3 regions of the Kineococcus mangrovi genome follow, and region 3 is predicted to be linked to each of the others. Evidence: predicted binding sites of a transcription regulator. Region 3 holds the regulator's gene; each other region holds the start of a gene.
What was found. The regulator LexA, encoded in region 3, represses DNA repair genes until DNA is damaged. The targets are predictions, from matches to a motif close to TCGAACANNTGTTCGA.
Positions count from the first base shown of each region.

Region 1 (3,244 bases), on a different contig from region 3:
AGCGCCGCCCGGGCCCCGGTGCCGCCGGCCCGGGCGGTGGCGTGGCCGGCGACGAGTTCGAGGCTGCTGACGGGAACGCCGCGCACCCCGTCGAGGTGGGTGGCGCTCACCAGCCGGCACAACGCCGCCCACCCCCGTCCCGCACCGGCGTCCTCGGCCCCGAGGGCCAGGACGGTGACGCGGGGGAACCGGAGGTCCACCACGGCCCCGCCCCGGGCCGGGGTGCGGGACGAGCTGCGCCGCAGCGCGACCGAGGGGTCGGCCCAGGCGGGCAGACCGTCGGCCAGGCCGGTCGGGGAGGTCGCCAGGTCGACCCCGAGCACAGGGGCCAGACCGGCTTCGCCGCAGGCCCGGACGAACTTCACCGCGCCGTACAGGCCGTCGCGGTCGGTCAGGGCCAGGACCGGCATCCCGAGGTCGGCGGCGCGGGCGACGAGGGCGGAGGGGGTGGAGGTGCCGTACCGCAGGGAGTAGCCGGAGGCGACGTGCAGGTGCGGGAACGGGTCCACGGGTGGTGCGGCGGTGGTCATGGGACGTCCTTCGGAACGCGCCCGTGGGGAAGACCGGGTGGTGCGGGGGGCTCTGGGGCGTGCGGGTGGAGCGGTGGGGCGCGCCGTGGCCGGCGGTGGACGGCGGCGCCGTCAGCCGGCGAGCGGCTGGAGGGCGCTGAGCCCGAGCTGGACCTCCACGACGCGGTGGAACCGCTCGGCGTGGGCGAGGAGGTCGTCGGCGGCCGCGGCGTCCACGAGCCCCGTGCGGCCGGCCTCGACCGCCGACCGGGTGGCGGCGGTCGCGGCGAACCGGTCGGACCACTCCTGCAGGCTCGGGTCCAGGGCGGGCAGCATCTCCCAGACGCTGCGGGGGCCGCCGCTGCGCCGACCGCGAGCGGGACGGCCGTGCACCGCGACGATCGCGGCCCCGGCCCGCAGGGCCGCCAGGTGGGCGTGGACGTAGCGCTCGGCCACGTCGTCCGTGCGCAACGCCGTGAGCAGGTCGTCCTCGCACCGGGCGAGGAGGTCCAGGGCGGCCGTCGTCAGCGGGCGCGGGACGCCCGCAGGGACGTCGAAGGTGGTGCGCATCACGTTCTCCTCCGGTCGTGCGGTCAGGTCGGCAGGTCCGTCGGCGGCAGTTCAGTCGCTGACGCGCAGCAACTGCCAGTCCCCCGACGCTCCGGACGTAGAGGTACCAGCGACCTCCGACACGGCCGCCGTTCCCGGGCCGACGGCGCGGGCGAGGTCGTAGACCCCGGCCCCGCCGGCCCGGCCGGCGCTGGCTTCGACGCGCAGGACCTCCCGCTCGAGATCGCCGATCTCGAGCACGCGGCGGCGGACGGGACGGCCGCCGGCCCCGGTCTCGTCGGCGGCGTCGCCGTGGACGGCGGCCACTGCTCCGTGCTCCCACCAGGCGCTGCGCTCGCGCCACCGGGAGAGCACCTCGCGGACGACGTAGAGCCGCCCGCGCCAGATGAACTGCGCGGGGGTCTCCCGACCCTCGTCCGCGTCGTCGTAGCGGACGTGCACCTCGTCGGAGAACCGTCGCACCGTCCTCACCCCGTCCCCTCTCGAGCCGGCACCGCGGCGGATCGCGCGGTGCGGCGAGCCGGGGGAAGCGGCCCGCGAGCACGCACTCGGGGCGCGGCCCGCGGGGCTTCCCCTCCCCCCGGACCGCGCCTCGAGCGGTCTCATCGTGTTCGAACACCGGTTCGAACACACCTCGAAGCTACACCACCGACCTCAGGACGCGTCAACGCTGGACCACGTTGTCCACAAGACGCAGCGTCGAGCGCCGGCGACTGACGGTGATCGGCCGGGAAGGGTCACCCGGACGGCCCAGCACTTGTCCACAGCGCTCCCTCCGACGCCCCGGCACGTCCCCGGGACGTGCGACCGTGCCACGCGTGACCCCCGCTCGCCCCCTCGTCGCGACCGCCGCCGGAACCGTCCTCCTGGGCCTGCTCGCGGCGTGCTCGCACGGGCAGCCGCCGGTTCCGGCACCGGCCGCACCGGCACCCACCGCGACGGTCGCCGTGACGCCTCAGCCCGAGCACGCCGCAGAGGCACCCGAGGTGTCGGACAGCCAGACCCTCCCAGTAACGGCATCGCAAATTTCAACACCCGCGCAAGATGACCGCGCCAAGGTTCAGGACGAAACTGGCGCCAGTCTCTTCGCCGCCTATTTCCTGCAAACTCTCAACTACGCCCGAGCGACAGGAGATTCGTCGCCACTGCGCTCAATCTCGGTCGAGTCGTGCACCGGATGCGAGTTCTACGCGGATGTCATCGACGAGTACCACGAGAGGGGATACACAACACCGCAGTTCGTACTGCAGTTCACTGGCACGGACATCGACGCGTGGGATGCAACCGCCGGCTACGCCAGACTCACAGTCCTCGTCGATCGACCGGCCTACAACACACTTGACCGTAACGGCTCAATTATCAGCTCTGACGGAGCTGCTCCTGACTCCAAGTTCTGGATAGAAGTTACCTGGCGGCAAGAACAATGGATGGCACTGGAGGTTGAGTAAATTGCGCCTCAACCGTTCTGCGCTCCGCGTCTCGGCGCCAGTCCTGTCCACTCTTCTCCTTGTCACGTTCGACGCGAACACTGCGACTGCAGCACATCCCTCGCACTCCTCTGCGATCGCTACTGACGACAAGGTTTCGATCAACGCAAGAAGAACTAACAGACCCGCCCCGATAACTCCACGACAGGGGTCGCGCCATACAGAATCCCCACCCACTGCCGTCGTCCGAACCCCCGCCTGCGGCCGCAACGGCCCGGAGGGGAGTTTCGGCGACGACTACTGCGGGGCGGCGCGGAACACCTGCCCGCCGGGTCAGACGTTCGCGACGACGTGGACGCGGACGGGTGACGACCCGCGGTGGGTCAACCAGGGGTCGCGCTGCACGACCGACGTCACGGACGCCGCACCCGTGGTCCTGCCGGCGGTGACCGTCGCGGACCTGCGGCGGGTGGGGTTGCCGGCGAGCCCGGTGCACCTGCAGCCGGACGACGGCCGGGCCCTCGTGAACGTCCCCCTCGTCCTGCGCACGACGGGCGGGGCGGTGGTCCGGGACACGACCGTCCTGGGGTTCCCGGTCCGCATCCGCGCGACACCGACGAGCTGGACGTGGGACCTGGGTGACGGCACGCGCCTCGGGCCGACGACCGACCCGGGGCAGCCCTACCCGCGCCAGACCCTCACGCACACGTACACCAGCCCGGGCGACCGGACGGTGAC
Region 1 is NZ_JBGGTQ010000001.1:109,479-112,722, forward strand. It holds gene AB2L28_RS00475 (DNA polymerase III subunit alpha) at 1-530, opposite strand, end outside; gene AB2L28_RS00480 (SAV_6107 family HEPN domain-containing protein) at 642-1,079, opposite strand; gene AB2L28_RS00485 (DUF6504 family protein) at 1,131-1,550, opposite strand; gene AB2L28_RS00490 (DUF6318 family protein) at 1,898-2,527, shown strand; gene AB2L28_RS00495 (PKD domain-containing protein) at 2,937-3,244, shown strand, end outside.
Region 1: the regulator LexA is predicted to act here: its motif matches at 1,691-1,706, upstream of AB2L28_RS00485 (DUF6504 family protein).

Region 2 (3,244 bases), on a different contig from region 3:
GAGAGCCGCGTCGGTGGCGGCGTTCAGGTCCGCGTCGAAGCCGAACGTGATGCGTTCGGCCGGGGTGACGGCGTGCACGGTCGGCAGGGCCGGGTCGGGCACGACGGCGATCGACAGCTCCGTGGTCGTCGCGCACTCCACGGCCGTCCCGCACACCTCCCCGTCGCCCTGCGCGGCGTGCCCGTCGCCCAGGCACAGCAACGCGCCGGGCACGTGGACGGGCAGGAACAGCGTCGACCCCGCGACGAGCGAGCGGCAGTCGACGTTCCCGCCGTGACCGGGTCGCGGGGGGATCGTCGAGTGCCGTCCGGGCGCGGCCGGTGTCGTCCCGACGACGCCGAGGAACGGGGCGGTGTCGACGGTGAACCCCAGCTGGTTCGTCGCGGTCCGGCGGTCGGGGTCCACGTCCCAGAGCAGGTCGACGCGGCCCGTGGTGCCCAACCGCCGGTTCAGCGGGGTGTCGACGCCCGCGACCGTCCAGCCCCAGTCGGCGGTCCGCACCGCGTGCAAGGTCACCGCCAGGACGTCGCCGGGTTCGGCGCCGCGCACCGCGACCGGGCCGGACAGGCAGTGCCCCTGCGCGTCCTCGACCAGGCGCGGGGTGGGGGCGCCGGGGCCCGCCGGACGCCGGGTGAACCCGTGCGCGTCGAGGGCTTCGACGGTGAAGCGCTCACCGGGCTCGACGGTGAGGACGGGCGCGAGCGAGGGGTCGAAGGCGTCGGTCACGGTGCGGGCGCTCGGGCGCAGGACCTGCTGCTGGGGGGACACGGGGCGATCCTGCCCCGGTGCCGCGCCGTCGACCGCGCGCGGGTCAGGCCGGGACCGTCGACTCCCGTACCACGAGCCGCGTCGGCAGCGTCGTCGTGCCGGGAGAGGGTGATCCGGCGACGGCCTGCAGCAGCAGTTCCCCCGCGCGGCGCCCCAGGGCCTCCAGGCCGAGGTTCACCGTCGTCAGGGGTGGCCGCGAGGCCAGGGCGATGACGTCCCAGTCGTCGAACCCCGCGACGGCCACGTCCTGCGGGACGCGGCGGCCGGCGTCGCGCAGACCGTCGCAGACGCCGCGGGCGATCTGGTCGCTGCCGCACGTCACGGCGTCGAGGTCGGGGTGGCGGCGCAGCAGCAGGTCGGCGGCCAGCCGTCCCCACCGCTCGCTCCAGTCCCCGTGCAGGACGGGCCCGACGAGGGCGTCGCCGGCCGCGCGCCCGGCGGCCTCGGCGCGCACGCGGGTGGCGTGGTGATCGGCCGGTCCGGTGACGTGCGCGACGCGGCGCCGGCCGAGGTCCAGGACGTGCCGGACGGCTCCGGCGGCGCCCCCGGCCTGGTCGGTGACGAGGGAGGTGTCCCGCGGGTCCTGCGACGGGGTGAACGCGTAGACGACCGGCACGCTCGCGGCCAGGGGCGGGCGCGGGTCGGTGCGACGGCCCGTGACGATGATCCCGTCCACCCGACGGGCCTGCAGCGTCCGCAGGTAGTGCTGCTCGCGCAGCGGGTCGTCGCGGCTGTCGCACAGCAGGACGCTCATCTCCCCGGCACCCAGGGCGTTCTCCGCGCCGAGCATCACCGGGATCGAGAACCGGCCGAAGCTGTCGGTCGTGATGAGCCCGACGGTGTAGCTGCGCCCGGAGGACAGGCCCCGGCCCACCGGGTCGGGCGTGAACCCCAGCTGCTCGGCCGCGCGGCGCACGCGGTCGCGCGTCTCGGCGCGCAGCTGGCCCGTCCCGTTGAGGGCCTTGGAGGCCGTCCCCGCCGAGACGCCCGCGAGCGCGGCGACGTCGACGATCCGCACCGGAACGCCGCTTTCCGCCACTGCCCACCTCCCGACCCGTTGAGTCGCAACAGACTACCGCGCCCTTGACGAGCTGGGAGGGGAGTTCTAGGTTCGTCGCAGAAAACGTGTTCCGGCTGTTCCGGGCGCACCCGCACCGCCTCGATGGAGAGATCATGACCAGCACGACCGCTGGACCGGACCTGTCCCCCACCTCGGGCGCGCAGCCCGTGAACACCCCCGTCGCCCCCACCGCGGACGCGGCCGTCACCCTGCAGCCCGTCCCGCTCGGCGCCTCGCGCTCCACGGGCGGGTTCTGGTTCGACCGCATGCAGGCCAACCGCCGCCAGGCCATCCGGACCGGCTACGAGAAGCTCGAGACCGCGGGCAACCTGCGCAACCTGCGCATCGCCGCCGGAGTCGAGCAGGGCGAGGCCAAGGGCCCGATCTTCATGGACTCCGACGTCTACAAGTGGCTCGAGGCGGCCGGCTGGGAGTACGGGCGCGAGGCCGACGAGGAGGTCCTCGGCTGGATCCGCGAGGTCACGGCCGTGGTGGCGGCCGCGCAGGCCGACGACGGGTACCTGGACTCCGTCCAGCAGGTGCGCGGGAAGGGCGAGCGCTACACCGGGCTGCACTGGAGCCACGAGCACTACTGCGCCGGCCACCTGTTCCAGGCCGCCGTCGCCGTGCACCGCAGCACCGGGGACACCGGCCTGCTCGACGTCGCGGTCAAGCTCGCCGACCACCTCGTCGCCACCTTCGGCCCCGGGGGGATCGAGGAGGTCGACGGTCACCCCGTCGTCGAGATGGGCCTGGTGGAGCTGTTCCGCGAGACGGGGAACCGCGCCTACCTCGACCTCGCCCGCTGGTTCGTCGACGCCCGCGGGCACGGCATCATCCGGACGCGGTTCGGCGTCGACCCCACCTACTTCTCCGACCGCGTCCCCGTGCGCGAGGCCACCTCGCCCGAGGGCCACTCGGTCCGGGCGGTGTACCTCACGGCCGGTGCCGCGGACGTCGCCGCCGAGACCGGCGACGCGGAACTCCTCGACGCACTGGTGCGGCAGTGGGAGGGGATGCTGTCGTCCAAGACGTACGTGACCGGCGGCATCGGCTCGCGCTGGGACTTCGAGCAGTTCGGCGACCACTACGAGCTCGGCCCCGACCGCGCCTACGCCGAGACGTGCGCGGCGATCGCGAGCGTCCAGTGGAGCTGGCGGATGCTGCTGGCGACGGGGGAGGCCCGGTACGCCGACCTCGTCGAGCGGACCCTGTTCAACGCCTTCCTGCCCGGGGTGTCCCTGGCCGGCACGGAGTACTTCTACGTCAACGCCCTGCAGCTGCGGCACGGCGCGCACGCCGAGGAGGAGCGCAGCGTCGCGCACGGCCGGCGGCCGTGGTTCGACTGCGCCTGCTGCCCGCCGAACATCATGCGCACGCTGTCCCAGCTCGACGCCTACGTGGCGACGACCGCCG
Region 2 is NZ_JBGGTQ010000002.1:528,191-531,434, reverse strand. It holds gene AB2L28_RS05610 (acetamidase/formamidase family protein) at 1-768, opposite strand, end outside; gene AB2L28_RS05605 (LacI family DNA-binding transcriptional regulator) at 812-1,786, opposite strand; gene AB2L28_RS05600 (glycoside hydrolase family 127 protein) at 1,942-3,244, shown strand, end outside.
Region 2: the regulator LexA is predicted to act here: its motif matches at 1,886-1,901, upstream of AB2L28_RS05600 (glycoside hydrolase family 127 protein).

Region 3 (3,244 bases):
GCACCTACGAGGAGCGGTTCTGGAGCCCGCGCAACGTCCCGATCCTCGACGAGGACGGCGAGGTCGTGCTGCTGCTGCACCGCTCCGACGACATCACCGACTACGTCCACAGCCGCGACGCCGCCCAGGCCTCGGCCGAGCTGAGCGAACGCCTGCGCGAGCGGGCCGAACGCGTCGAGCACGACCTGTTCGCCCGCACCCGCGAGCTGGAGCAGCTGGTGGCCCACCTGGGCCGGGCGACCGCCCGCGCCGAACTGCTGGCCGGTGTCACCAGCGAGCTGACCAGCACCCTGGACGGCGAGCGGGCCGTCGGCCGCCTGGCGCGGCTGGTGGTCCCCCTGCTCGCGGACTGGTGCGTCGTCAGCCTGGTCACCGACGATCGGCGCAGTGGTCACCGGGCCGGCGCGCGGGCCCTGCGCGACGTCGGCAGCTGGCACGCCGAGGGGGCGGTGCGACCGGTGCTGGCCGAGTACGCCGCCACCCGCCTGCAGGTGCTGCATCCGGGGTCGCTGCTGGACCAGGCCCTGGGCACCGGCCAGCCGCAGGTCCAGCCGGCCCGGGCCCTGGAGTACCTGCGCTCGGTCCTGGAGCCGGGCCGGGCCCGGGACCTGGTCACCGAGCTGGCGCCGGAGTCGCTGCTGATCCTGCCGTTGCGCGCCCGCGGGCGGACCCTGGGCGCGCTCACGCTGGCCAACGGCGCGACCCGCAGCCCGATCACCGCCGAGGAGACCGCCACCGCGACCGACATCGCCGGGCGGGCCGGGCTGGCCCTGGACAACGCCCGCCTGTACCGCCGGCAGCGTGAGCTGGCCGAGGCGCTGCAGCGGTCGCTGCTCACCGAGCCCGCCCAGCCGGACCACCTGCAGGTCGCGGTGCGCTACACCCCGGCCGCGGAGACCGCGCAGGTCGGCGGGGACTGGTACGACTCCTTCGTCCAGCCGTGCGGGTCGACGATCTTGACCGTCGGCGACGTGCTGGGGCACGACACCGAGGCGGCGGCGGCCATGGCCCAGGTCCGCTCGCTGCTGCGCGGGATCGCCGTGGCCGCCGACGCCGGGCCGGCCGCCGTCCTGACCGGGGTGGACCGGGCGATGGTCGCCCTGCAGGTGGGGACGACCGCGACGGCGGTGGTGGCACGGCTGGAGCAGACTGAGCAGGAGGCCCGGCGCGGGGTGCAGCGGCTGGTGTGGTCCAACGCCGGGCATCCCCCGCCGGTCCTGATCACGCCGCGGGCGGAGGTGTCCTGGTTGCAGGCCCCGGCTGCCGAGCTGCTGCTGGGGGTGCTGCCCGAGGTGCCCCGCGGGGAGAGCGTGGCCGAGCTGGAGGCGGGCTCGACCGTGCTGTTCTACACCGACGGCCTCGTCGAGCGGCGCGGTGAGGTGCTCGACGACGGCTTGGCCCGCCTCCACGGGACCTTGGACGAGCTCGCCTCCCGCAGCCTGACCCTGGACGACCTGTGCGAGGCGGTCCTGCAGCGGATGCTGCCGCAACGGCCGGAGGACGACGTCGCGTTGCTGGCGGTGCGCCTGCACCCCCACGGTGGACGCCGTGGGCAGGACACGCCGGTTCGAACACCTGTTTGATCGCTGCCGGTGCAGTGGCTACCGTGGCCAGGACCGGAGGACTTCCCCCACCCGGGCGAACGCAGACAGGAGAAGGACGTGGCCGACGCGCTGGACGGGACGACGGACGCAGCGGGCGAGGACGCCGGCCCCCTCGGCACGGTCCACGAGTTCCCGGACGCCCCGGTGGTCCGCGACGGCCTCACCCACCGCCAGCGGCGCGTGCTGCACGCCATCAAGGAGTGCGTCGACCAGCGGGGGTACCCGCCGAGCATGCGCGAGATCGGGCAGGCCGTGGGGCTGACGAGCCCGAGCAGCGTGGCCCACCAGGTGAAGACCCTCGAGAAGATGGGCTACCTGCGCAAGGACCCGCGCCGCCCGCGCACCCTCGAGGTCGTGACCCCGGCCCCGCAGTTCGGCTGGGGGCTCGTCTCCGCGGTGGACGGCACCCCCGACGAGGGTCGGCCCGCACCGACCTACGTCCCGCTCGTCGGCCGGATCGCCGCCGGTGGCCCGATCCTGGCCGAGCAGCTGGTCGAGGAGGTCTTCCCGCTGCCCGCGCAGCTCATCGGTGCGGGTGAGCACTTCATGCTCCGCGTCGTGGGCGAGTCGATGATCGACGCCGCCATCTGCGACGGCGACTGGGTCGTGGTGCGCCAGCAGCCGACGGCCGAGAACGGTGACGTGGTGGCCGCCATGATCGACGGCGAAGCGACGGTGAAGGTCCTGCAGCGCAAGGACGGGCACGTCAGGCTGATGCCGCGCAACCCGTTGTTCGACCCCATCGACGGGGACGAGGCCACGGTCCTCGGCAAGGTCACCGCGGTCCTGCGCAGCCTCTGACCGCGCGCACCCCGGGTGACGGGGTCAGCGGACGGGCTGCACCAGCTCGACCGCTGCCTCGATCGCCAGCCGCGGGGAGGTGAGGACGGGCACGTGCAGGTCCCGGAGCAGGGGGGCTGCGTCGAGCATGCTCGCCTGGGCCAGCACGACGACGTCGACGGGGGGGTCCAGCGACAGCACCGCCCGTCGCACCGCGGCGGCCACCCCCGTCGTGTAGGTCAGGAGGTCCCCCGACTCGAACGCCGACCAGGTGTCGGTGCACCGGACCTCGACGAACTCCACGGTCCGGGCGGTGGTGGCCGCGCACTCGTGCAGCAACGGCATCAGCGTGGCCGCTGCCTCGTCGAGGGAGGCCACGACCGCCACCCGCCGGCCGGCGAGCACGGCGGCCTCGGCCATGGGGCGGTCGACGCGGACGACCCGCAACCCCATCTCGGCACCGACCTGCTTGGCCGTGGGGCCGAGGGTCGAGCACGTGCAGACGACGACGTCAGCTCCCTCGGCCACGAGGCGGCGCAACCGGTCCGCGAGCGCCGGGCGGACGCTGTCGGGCCCGTTCGTGCGGGCGGCGGTCAGCAGACCGGCGTCCACCAGATGACGCCCAGCGACGGTGTCGTCGCGCTCAGTCAGGAGATCGCTGAAGGTGCGCACGTGGGCGTGCGCGGAGTGGAAGAAGCCGACGGTGGCCACGTCCCGAGCATGCCACGACGGGCCCTCCCCGGCGCCAGGAGACGACGGTTCCGTCACCCGCTCAGCCTCCGCAGGGCGGCCAGGACGGTGTCCGCGTCGGTCGTGGCCCAGAAGTCCGGCAGGGAGTCCCGCAGGAAGCCGCCGTAGCG
Region 3 is NZ_JBGGTQ010000007.1:16,212-19,455, reverse strand. It holds gene AB2L28_RS15055 (SpoIIE family protein phosphatase) at 1-1,583, shown strand, start outside; gene lexA (transcriptional repressor LexA) at 1,662-2,405, shown strand; gene AB2L28_RS15045 (aspartate/glutamate racemase family protein) at 2,430-3,095, opposite strand; gene AB2L28_RS15040 (ATP-dependent DNA helicase) at 3,149-3,244, opposite strand, start outside.